Regions from separate parts of the Enterococcus massiliensis genome, predicted to be linked through region 1. Evidence: predicted binding sites of a transcription regulator. Region 1 holds the regulator's gene; the other holds the start of a gene.
The links. Region 1 encodes NrdR, which represses ribonucleotide reductase genes. Its sites were predicted from a motif close to ACACNATATATNGTGT; they were not measured.
Positions count from the first base shown of each region.

Region 1 (5,420 bases):
GATTTGATTTCCCATTTACGGATGGAAGGAAAGTATGAATTTTTTGAATCGAATCCGATTGTGGATAAGCACACCCATGTGATTTTTCATTTTTCAGACGGAACACAATTACACTATCATGATGTTCGTAAATTTGGACGTATGGCGCTGGTGGGGAAAAATCAAAGTGAAACTTATAAAGGGATTCTACGATTAGGACCAGAACCTTTACCGGAAACGTTCACGTTGGCAGGTTTTACAGAACAACTAAAAAAATCCCATAAAGCGATCAAACCATTACTTTTGGATCAGCGATTGGTTACCGGTTTGGGAAATATTTATGTCGATGAAGCTTTGTGGCAAGCTAAAATCCATCCTGAACAGCCAGCAAATACATTGACGGATAAAGAAGTAAAAAAGTTGCGACAAGCAATCATTGAAGTTTTATCCAAAGCGGTTGCTGCTGGGGGCACAACGATTCGAACTTACTTGAACGCACTAGGGGAAGCAGGGAAATTTCAGCTTTCATTAAACGTTTATGGTCAAACTGGTAAGCCTTGTCCTCGATGTGGCACCCCAATCGTAAAGTTAAAAGTCGCTCAACGGGGTACGCATATTTGTCCAACCTGTCAGAAATTGAAGGTGTAGAAATGAAAAAAATTCTTGGTGTTACCGGTGGAATCGCCACTGGTAAAAGCACGGTAGTTGATATTTTTCGCGCCCATGGTTTTCCTATCATTGATGGTGATCTAATTGCACGGGAGGTCGTGGTTCCTAATAGTCCTGGTTTAGCAGCAATCGTCGGATCCTTTGGGAAGGAAATTCTTACTGAAGAAGGAACCTTGGATCGTAAAAAACTTGGAAGAATCGTTTTTCAAGAGGAAGAAAAATTGAACTTGTTGAATCAGGTATTAAATCCATTTATTCGCTCGGAAATTTTACGGCAATTACAGGAGGCGGAGGCACCCTTAGTTATCGCTGATATTCCGCTATTATTTGAAGGGCATTACGATCAATATGTGGATCAGGTCGCTGTTGTTTATCTTCCCGAGTCCTTGCAGGTCCAGCGTTTGATGGAACGGGATAACTTCTCTCAAGAGAGCGCCATGCAGCGTATCCGCAGTCAAATGCCTATCAACGAAAAAAGAAATCGGGCAGATATCGTATTTGATAATCAAGGAACCCGACAACAAACAAAAAAAATCGTTGAGGATTGGTTGAGTCAAAATCAATTCATTTGAGTCATTTCGTCAGTTTCGTTCAAAAATTTTGTTCATTTTACTGAATTTTGTTACACTTTAGATAGGAACAAAAGGAGGAAGGACGCATGGGAACGATCAAAGATGAAAAAGATAAATTGGTAGGCGGCGCAAAGGAAAAATTTGGCGAATTAACAAAGAATGAAGAACTTTCAGAAGAAGGAAAAAGTCAAAAAGAAGATGCCGAAAAAAATCTTGAGCAGCGAAAAAAAAGAATTGAAGAACTTGAAAATCTTCATGATGAAAAACAAGCGAACATTCAGGATGGTACCAAAGATCAAGTGGGTCGTGACCTGGAAGAACACGCTGTCCCAACAGAGGAAGACTTGAAAAATAAAGATCGTTTGGAAGAAGAACGCTTGAAACATTATACCGGAATTGAGGAAAAACTCTAAGTTTATCGAAAATCTTATTAGTCATTGACTAGTAAGATTTTTTTTAATCTGTCCAAAAAAATTGGTAAAAACTAAAAATTCTATCAAATCGATTGATTTCTGTGAAATTTCAAGTCAAACTCCCACCGTTGAAAGGATTTCATGTTATAATTAACCAAGAAATAAGTCGATAAATTGTAGACTTTAGCTAAAAATTTAAAGAATAATGAGGTGGAATCATGCGTTGTCCAAAATGTCACCATAACAGCTCCCGTGTTATTGATAGTCGTCAAACAGATGAAGGGCGAACCATTCGCCGCCGTAGAGAATGTGAAAACTGCGGGTTCCGTTTCACGACTTTTGAACGAATTGAAGCAGCACCCCTTTTAGTGATTAAGAAAAATGGCGAACGGGAAGAATTCAGCCGAGATAAAATTTTACGTGGATTGATCCGTTCGGCGGAAAAACGTCCAGTTGCAATGGAACAAATGGAAGAAATCGTCGACCATGTGGAAAATCGCGTCCGGAGTTTGGGCGTTAATGAAGTATCAACTAACTTGATTGGCGAATATGTCATGGAGGATCTCGTTGATGTGGACGAAATCGCCTATATTCGCTTTGCAAGTGTTTACCGTCAGTTTAAAGATATGTCTGTTTTTCTTAAGGAGTTACAGGATATCGTTGAAAAAGCGAAAGCTTCTGACCACAAAGAGGAGTAATTAAAGGAGGACTTTTTTTGGAAAGTGCCTGGTATGAAGTTCAGCCGAAAAATATTTATCAAGCAAAAAAAGCCTTGCCGCTGACACAAGACGGAGAAAAATCATTGGTTTATTTATACCAGCCAATCATCGGCGGCGATGCCATGAGTTTGTATTTTTGTCTGTTGGGGGATGCAACGGAAGAACAAGAATTGACTCATTTAGATTTGCTGAATGGCATGGATGTTGGTCTACCGCGTTTTTTTCAAGCAAGAAAGCAACTTGAAGGTATTGGTTTGTTGCGAAGCTATCAAAAAGACGATTCAGAATTTGGCAAGATGCTGTTGTATGAATTGTTTGAGCCCTTACATCCGCAAGCGTTTTTCAGAGAACAGTTAACGGCATTTTTATTGCTAAGCAAGGTGGGAGAACAGAAGTTTCAACAACTTATCCGTCGTTTCCGCCCAAAAATGATTTCTACGGAGGGCTATCAAGAAGTAACGCAGAAATTTACAGAGGTCTATTCTTGGACGGAAGCCGAATTTGGAAGACAGGAAACCACCTTGGATCATGTATCTGGAACATTTTCTACTTCAAATGAAAATCTGCCGCAACTTGATTCTTCCAAATTGGATTGGGCATTTTTGTTGGATTTATCTGAAAAAAAATTTATTGCTTCAGAGGCATTTACAAATGAATTAAAACAAAAATTGACCTTGTACCATGATTTATATGGCTATAATGAACTAAAATTAAGTGAATTACTGGGGCAGGCGGTTTCTCTTTCTGATGGGTCGATAAATGAAAAGACCCTAGAAAAGGCAGTTCTTGAAGATGCTCAGATTATTTATGCCAAAAATGCTACACCCATTGATCCTGAAAGCACGCCGCAAGTTCGTCGAATGAATACATTGAAGCAACAAGGCTATTCTGACAAGGACTTGGAGATGATTCAACAAAGTGAAGAATTAGCGCCAATGGAATACTTAACTGCTATCAAACAAGCAAAAAAAAGTTTTGTTGCAAAAAATGAAGAATGGCTGGTGCAGGATTTGGTGCAAAAATCGCCTTTACCAAATAGTGTGATTAATATTTTGATCAATTATTTGTTGGTTGTTCAAAATAAAAGTGCGCTGATTCCAGCGTTGGCGAATCAAATTGCGACGGATTGGTCTGAAAAAGGCATTCGTTCCCCAGAAGATGCTATCAAGCATGTGCGGGAACTTGCGAAAAATAAATTACAGAAAAAAGCAACCCCAGCTTATTCTCGTCAAGGACAAACAGTCAAAAAACGGGAAGAAATGCCGGATTGGTCTGCAAAAGCTACGGCGAGCGATCCAAAACGAAAAGCCGAGATTGATCGAATGATGAAAGAGTACTTCGATGATGGAGAAGGTGAAAACTAATGGAAGATGTTGGAAAAAATATCGATAAAATGCTGAATCGACGAAATTATCGTTCGCAATACAGCGAAATGATGGATTCTGTCCTGAAAGATCCCGATGTTACCGCATTTTTATCCGAGCATAAGGATAAATTGACCCCAGAAGACATTGAAAAAAGTTACGCAAAAATTTATGAATTCGTTCAAGAAAAACGAAAATTTGAAGTTAACGATCCCACAATGATTGCTCCCGGTTACGAGCCGCAGTTGACTCTGAATTTTCATTTTGTTGATGTGACTTATGTGCCGACACAAGCCTTGATTGAGCGGAGAAAAATAGAAGAAATCAAAAATCGCATCAGTACGATCGATATTCCTAAAGATATTCGGGATGCAACGATGAAAAGTTTCGATAAAACGGTGGAACGGGAAGAGGCGCTTTTTGAGACAATGCGCTTCATCCGCAGTTACGAAGAAAATCCGAAAACCTTTCATAAGGGGCTATATTTAGCGGGAGACTTTGGTGTTGGTAAAACGTATTTGTTGGGAGCAATGGCAAATGAGCTGGCCAAACGGGGCTTCACGTCCACGTTGGTTCATTTTCCGACCTTTACCTCACAAATCAAAAGTGCGATTGCCGATAATACAGTCAACGAAAAACTTGATCGAGTCAAAAAAGCCAATGTATTGATTTTAGATGATGTTGGGGCAGATTCAATGACCTCTTGGACGAGGGATGAAGTCTTTGGGGTGATCTTGCAATATCGCATGCAAGAACAACTCCCAACCTTTTTTACCTCCAACTTAACAATGGAGGGCTTGGAAAAACACCTGAGCATCACAAAAAATGCAGATGAGCCGCTGAAAGCCAAACGAATCATGGAACGTATTCGCTATTTGACAAAAGAAATCATCATGTTGGGAAATAATCGCCGAAATGGCTAGGAAAAGGAGCCTGTTATGAAGACCCCTATTTTTCTTTTATGCACTTTATTTTTATTAGCTGCCTGCACTGAGCAAAAGCAAGCAGCGCCTAGTACTGCTGAAACGCAACAAACAACACAATCAACAACTACCAGCACACAAGAAGGAGAAACGATGAAGACCCATTTCACTGGAAAAATCGTTGAGGAAATCGAGGAAAATTCTGCGGATCAGACGGTTCGAATTTTTTTGAAAGAGCTGGAAGCCATCAGTGACCCGGAAACTATTTTACCGAATTTTCAAGAGGGAGTTATTTTGCACGTACCGGAAGAAAAAATGCCAGATGCGAAAAAGGGAAGCACTGTGGACGTCGTGCTACAAGGAATACCAATCATGACGATGTCGATTCCACCACAGATTCCCGGAAATTCCATTGAGCAAGTCACCATTCGTCAATAATAGATTCAGAAAAACTGAGGATTGCCCAAAAGGTAGCCTCAGTTTTTTTATCGTTGACTGATTTTTTCTTCTTTTCAATGTTATAATAAAAATGTTTAATAGAAATGAAGTACCTAGAGATAAAGGAGGTCTATATGAACGAGCAAACACTATCCTTACGCTTACAGCGAGTGGGTGCAGCAGTACCTCTCGGAGCTCGTTTAGCAGATATTGGCTCAGATCATGCCTATCTGCCGGTGGCGCTGATGCTGAAAGATAAGATTTCTTTTGCTGTGGCGGGAGAAGTCGTCAAAGGGCCTTATGAATCGGCACATAAGCAAGTACTAAAAAATGGCCTGTCAGA
Region 1 covers NZ_CVRN01000007.1:1,040,769-1,046,188, forward strand. The annotation lists gene mutM (DNA-formamidopyrimidine glycosylase) at 1-627, shown strand, start outside; gene coaE (dephospho-CoA kinase) at 630-1,220, shown strand; gene BN1875_RS12255 (hypothetical protein) at 1,307-1,633, shown strand; gene nrdR (transcriptional regulator NrdR) at 1,852-2,331, shown strand; gene BN1875_RS12265 (replication initiation and membrane attachment family protein) at 2,349-3,716, shown strand; gene dnaI (primosomal protein DnaI) at 3,716-4,639, shown strand; gene BN1875_RS12275 (hypothetical protein) at 4,655-5,077, shown strand; gene BN1875_RS12280 (tRNA (adenine(22)-N(1))-methyltransferase) at 5,212-5,420, shown strand, end outside.

Region 2 (5,420 bases), 330 kb from region 1:
GCTTTGTTAAAACAGCCTTCACAGGCAAACAAACAGCCGCTGACGTACAAACTGTTGCGAACACCTTCTCCGTCAACAAAATTAAAGGCCTTATAGTCTGCCACATAATTTTGACTATAATCGGCTGCTTGCCACTCTTTAGGTTTCGGATTATTCATGAAAAACTTCCTTTTTTTGCTTGATTGATTATTTCATGTGTTTGACCCGTGAGGAAATTTCTTTGTGACGACCATGAACCATAGGACGGGCTTGGGGGTTTCCTAGATAGCCGCAAGTACGTTTGACCACATCACAGGTTTTGGGATCATGGTTGCCGCATTGTGGGCATTCAAAGCCTCGTTCAGTTGGTGTAAAATCTCCTTCGAAGCCGCATTCGTAACAATGATCGATTGGCGTATTTGTTCCAAGATAGCCGATGCGATCGTAGGAATAATCCCAAACTGCTTCCAATGCTTTCGGATTTTGTTGCAAGACAGGATATTCACAATAATGAATAAAGCCGCCGGAACAATATTTCGTGTAATCTTTTTCGAAATCAAGTTTTTCAAAGGGAGTTGGATTTTTACGGACATCATAATGAAAACTATTTGTGTAATATTCTTTGTCGGTAATATTTTCAACCAATCCAAATTTTTCTGTATCCAAACGGCAAAAACGATCCGTTAGGCTTTCACTTGGGGTGGAATATACGCTGAAGTGATAGCCATATTCATTTCCCCAGTTATCTGCATGGGCTTTTAATTCTTTAAGAATTGAAAGAGTGAATTCTTTTGCTTCAGGATTATTTTCCCATTCGCCGCCAAAGAAGGCAGAAGCCACTTCGTAAAGACCGATATAGCCCAAAGAAACCGTGGCACGTTTATTTTTGAATAATTCGTTGACGGAATCTTTTCGACCTAAACGTTTGCCAAAAGCACCATACATATATAGGATGGGGGCATTCGCCGGTGCTGCTTCTTTACAGCGCTCCACACGATAAACCAAGGCATCTTTTACAATACCTAAACGTTCTTCCAGAATTTGCCAGAATTTGTCTTGATCGCCTTGGGCTTCCATTGCAATTCGCGGCAGGTTCAAAGTGACAACGCCTAAATTCATTCGCCCTACATTAATTTCTTCGCCGTTTTCATCCTTCCAGCCTTGCAAGAAAGAACGACACCCCATTGGTACTTTAAAGCTGCCGGTCAGTTCGATCAGCTTTTCGTAATTCAAAATATCCGGATACATCCGTTTGGTGGCACATTCCAAAGCTAGTTGCTTGATATCGTAATTTGGATCGTTTGGATTAGCATTGACGCCCCGCTTCATTGAAAAAATCAATTTTGGAAAGATGGCAGTCCGTTTTTCGCTGCCTAATCCATTGATTCGATTTTGCAGAATTGCTTTTTGAATTTCCCGTTCAAACCAAGAAGTTCCTAACCCAAAACCTAGGGAGGTAAAGGGTGTTTGTCCGTTAGAGGTAAACAGGGTATTGATTTCATACTCTAAACTTTGCATGGCATCAAAAATATCTTTGCGAGTCTTTGTTTTGGCAAATTCTTCTTGACGAGAGGTGTCTTCAATCCAGTCTTTGGCATCTTGCAAATGCTTTTGATAATTTAATTCAGCAAAAGGAGCCAACAATTCATCGGTACGGTCACAGGAACAGCCGCCGTATTGACTGGAAGCAACATTTGCGATGATTTGAGAAATCTGTGCAGTTGCCGTTTGAATAGATTTTGGTGATTCCACCTCGGCGTTACCGATTTTAAACCCATTGTTCAGCATGCCTTTAAAATCGATTAAACAGCAATTGGTCATTGGGGTATAAGGATGGTAATCCAGATCATGGTAATGGATGTCCCCTTTTTGGTGGGCATTTGCCACATGAGGAGGAAGCATCTTTAACCCGATGGATTTCCCGACGATCCCGGCAGTCAGGTCTCGTTGTGTATTGAAGACATCGCTGTCCTTATTGGCGTTTTCATTGACTACTGACTGATCTTTGTTGATTAGCTTACCGATAGTAAAATTAATATCTGTCGCTTTACTGCGGGAAAAGTCGCGGCGAGTTCGATAATTGATGTAGTGTTCCGCCAAAGCATATTCGTTTTTTTCTAAAAGTGTGTGTTCAACGATATTTTGGATTTCATAGATTTTAACATTGTTTGTGAAACGTTCGGCAATTTCTTGGTCCACGCGTTCAACGATTTCTAAAATTCGTTCATGATCTAACGGAGATAGTTCGCCGCTGACCTGTGTTTTGGCTTTTACCAGTGCATCATAAATTTTTTGGTCATCAAAATCAACGAGGCGGCCGTCGCGTTTTACGATTTTCATACTGCTTAATTGCGGATGACGTTGTGTCGTCTCCACGGTTTTGCTGATTTTCATCATTGGGCTCCACTCCTTTAAAACGATTGTTCACTAATTATCATAATGGAATTGAACAAATCCTGCAACTAGATATAGTGGGTAAAAATGTTTCATAAGAAAAACCAACACAATATATAGTGTATAATTTTCGTTGAAAAAGTATGAAAGCTGATGAACATAGGCTTTTAGGATTTATAAATTTACGGTAAAATGAATAAAAAATTTTCTATCAAATTTCGTAACCTAAAGTCGTGAAACTACTAGAAATTATGCTACCATGAATTATGAAGGGAGTGACGCGGATGAAAACGATTATTGATGTCAAACATTTAAGCAAGACCTATGGGAATCGTTTTAATCAGACGAAAGTGTTGGATAATTTGTCCTTTACAGTGGATAAAGGGGAATTCGTGGGGATTATGGGTCCTAGCGGTGCGGGAAAAACCACGCTAATGAATATTTTGTCTTCGATTGCACTGCCGACATTTGGAACGGTTCATATCGCGGGGCAAGATGTAACAAAAATGAGTGAAACAGAATTAAGTGATTTCCGCCGAAAAAAAATCGGTTTTATTTTTCAGGAATTTAATTTATTAGAAACATTAAATGTGCGGGACAATATTCTCCTGCCTTTAGCCATTGATCGTTTGCCACTGACTGAAATGGAGCAGCGGGTGGCGCATGTGACGGAATTATTGGGGATTCAAATGCTTTTGAAACGATCCCCTGAAGAATTGTCTGTGGGGCAGAGGCAACGGGTAGCGGCGGCGCGAGCCTTGGCAACTCATCCAGAAGTAATTTTTGCCGATGAGCCGACGGGTGCCTTGGATTCAAAATCTGCAGGTGAATTATTGAACTATTTAAGTGAGATCAATTTAAAAGAAGATGCAACTATTTTGATGGTGACTCATGATCCGTACACTGCCAGTTATTGCAATCGTATTTTATTCATCAAAGACGGTGTGTTTTTTGCGGAAGTCGTGCGCCGTGGTTCTCGAAAGGAATTTTTTGACAAAGTAATCGATATGCAGGCAACTATTGGTGGAGGAGGGCGGCGACATGCTTTATAAATTGGCGTGGCGCAGTTTTTTGAAACAATTCCGCAATTATGCGGTTCCGTTTCTTTGCATGACAATGGCTGTCATGAGTTTTTACTCTTTTTCGGCAATCACCTATGATTCAGCCCTGATCAAACGAACCAGTCAAGACGTTCAAATTGAAGGCATACTGAATCTTGGAAATTTTTTAGTGCTGCTGATTGTATTAGTCTTTATGCTAAGTGCCAATCGCTTTTTTATCGTGAAACGACGAAAAGAAATCGCCTTGTATCAACTTTTTGGGTTGAAACGGTTGCGAATCGTCGGGCAATTTCTATTGGAAACGTTTGTACTGAATAGTGTTTCCTTTGTTATCGGTATTCTTTTAGGTGTGATTTTGTCAAAGTTTTTCTCAATGATTTTAATCAAAGCCATGGCTTTAGAAATCGACAGTGAGTTTTTTATCTCTTTTCCGTCGATTCTTTTCACAGCAAATGTGTTCCTATTTGTTTATCTTGTACTGGCGTTGCAAAATATTTGGATTTTATCAAAAAAACAATTGGCAGAACTTTTTTCAAAGGGGATGGCTTTTCCTTCCTCCCAAACAAAGGTTTCCTTCTGGTCGATTCTTTTTGGCAGTATGGGGCTGATTTTTATCGGCAGCGGTTATTTTCTTGCCTTTTTTATTCATGACCTTTTATTTGATTATATTGGTAAAACCCATGATTTGTGGATCGTTTTTTGGCTGCCTTTACTGATTCTTACGCTATGCGTCGTGGGAACGTATTTATTTTATCGTTTTACAATCAAAAGCCTGATTCATCTGTTGCGAAAACGAAAAAAAAGCTACCAAGGATTGACCTTGTTCATGCTGAATAACAGTCGGGTCCACGTGCTTCGTAGTTGGCGAAGCCTTTCGTTAACGACGATTGTTGCTGCGATTGCTATTGCGATCATTGGTGCCACAATTTCATTAATTGCATTAAATTCTCAAATGGTTCGAAACAGCAATCCGACAGATTTTCAGGTTCGACAAGAAAGTTTGCCAACCTTGCAACAGGTGATTCAGGGAAATAACGGAAAAATCACGAACGAGACGTTGTTACAGTATAAGGCTACCGGCAGTTATTTGAGCTTGAAGGTCTTGAACACCCAACAAACCCAGCAGCAACAGCTCATTAATTTACTGACGATTGATAATTATAATGAATTTCGAAACGTTCAGTCTAGCTTGCCAAAAATTCAGTTGAAAACCGCCAATGCTGCGGTCCTCTTTGATTACTCCTACAATAGTTTTCGAGGAATCACTAGTGTGGAGCGGCAGATTTATCTAGAAGATCAAGTGACTTTGGATTTACAGAAAATGTATCCCGATTATTTAGGTGAGAGCTTTTTAAGGTATAGCGGGTCAGTTTTAGTCGTCAGCCAGCAGGTGTTTGACGCTGTTGAAGGGATTGATTACACGGTGGCAATGGTGGATGTTGCGGGTGTTGCTGATCAGGAAAAATTAAATCAGCAGCTCAACACAGTGTTGCCTCTGACTTGGTCGGATGAAATTTATTTTGATTACGACCGGCAGGGAACTTCTTTTACTGGCAGCATCCAGAAAAAAGAAATCAATGGAGCCGCCGGAGATTTTTCCGGTAGCAATGTTCGAATGAACCAAACCAGTCGTTTTCCGGCCATCCGACGTGCTCGTCGTCAGGCGGGAATCTCTATTTATGTTGCTTTATTTATTGGGGTAATTGTGATGATTACGACCGCAAGTATTTTGATGCTGCGACAGTTTTCAGAAGCCGAGAACGAAAAAAATGCCTACCAACTTTTGAAAAAGCTAGGTGTGTCACAAAAAGAGATTCGCCATTTGATTTACCAGCAAAATGCTTGGATTTTCGTGCCGCCGATTTTATTAGGAACCGGTCATGCAATGTTTGCTATTTATGTATTGAATCAATTTATTACTAGTGACAATTATTGGCTTGCCTATCTGTTTTGTGGCATTATGGCTGGTGCTTATTTGATTTTCTA
Region 2 covers NZ_CVRN01000007.1:715,044-720,463, forward strand. The annotation lists gene nrdG (anaerobic ribonucleoside-triphosphate reductase activating protein) at 1-158, opposite strand, end outside; gene nrdD (anaerobic ribonucleoside-triphosphate reductase) at 187-2,376, opposite strand; gene BN1875_RS10745 (ABC transporter ATP-binding protein) at 2,658-3,425, shown strand; gene BN1875_RS10750 (FtsX-like permease family protein) at 3,415-5,420, shown strand, end outside.
Region 2: a site for NrdR is predicted at 2,481-2,496, ahead of nrdD (anaerobic ribonucleoside-triphosphate reductase). Genes of this name have one in related genera too.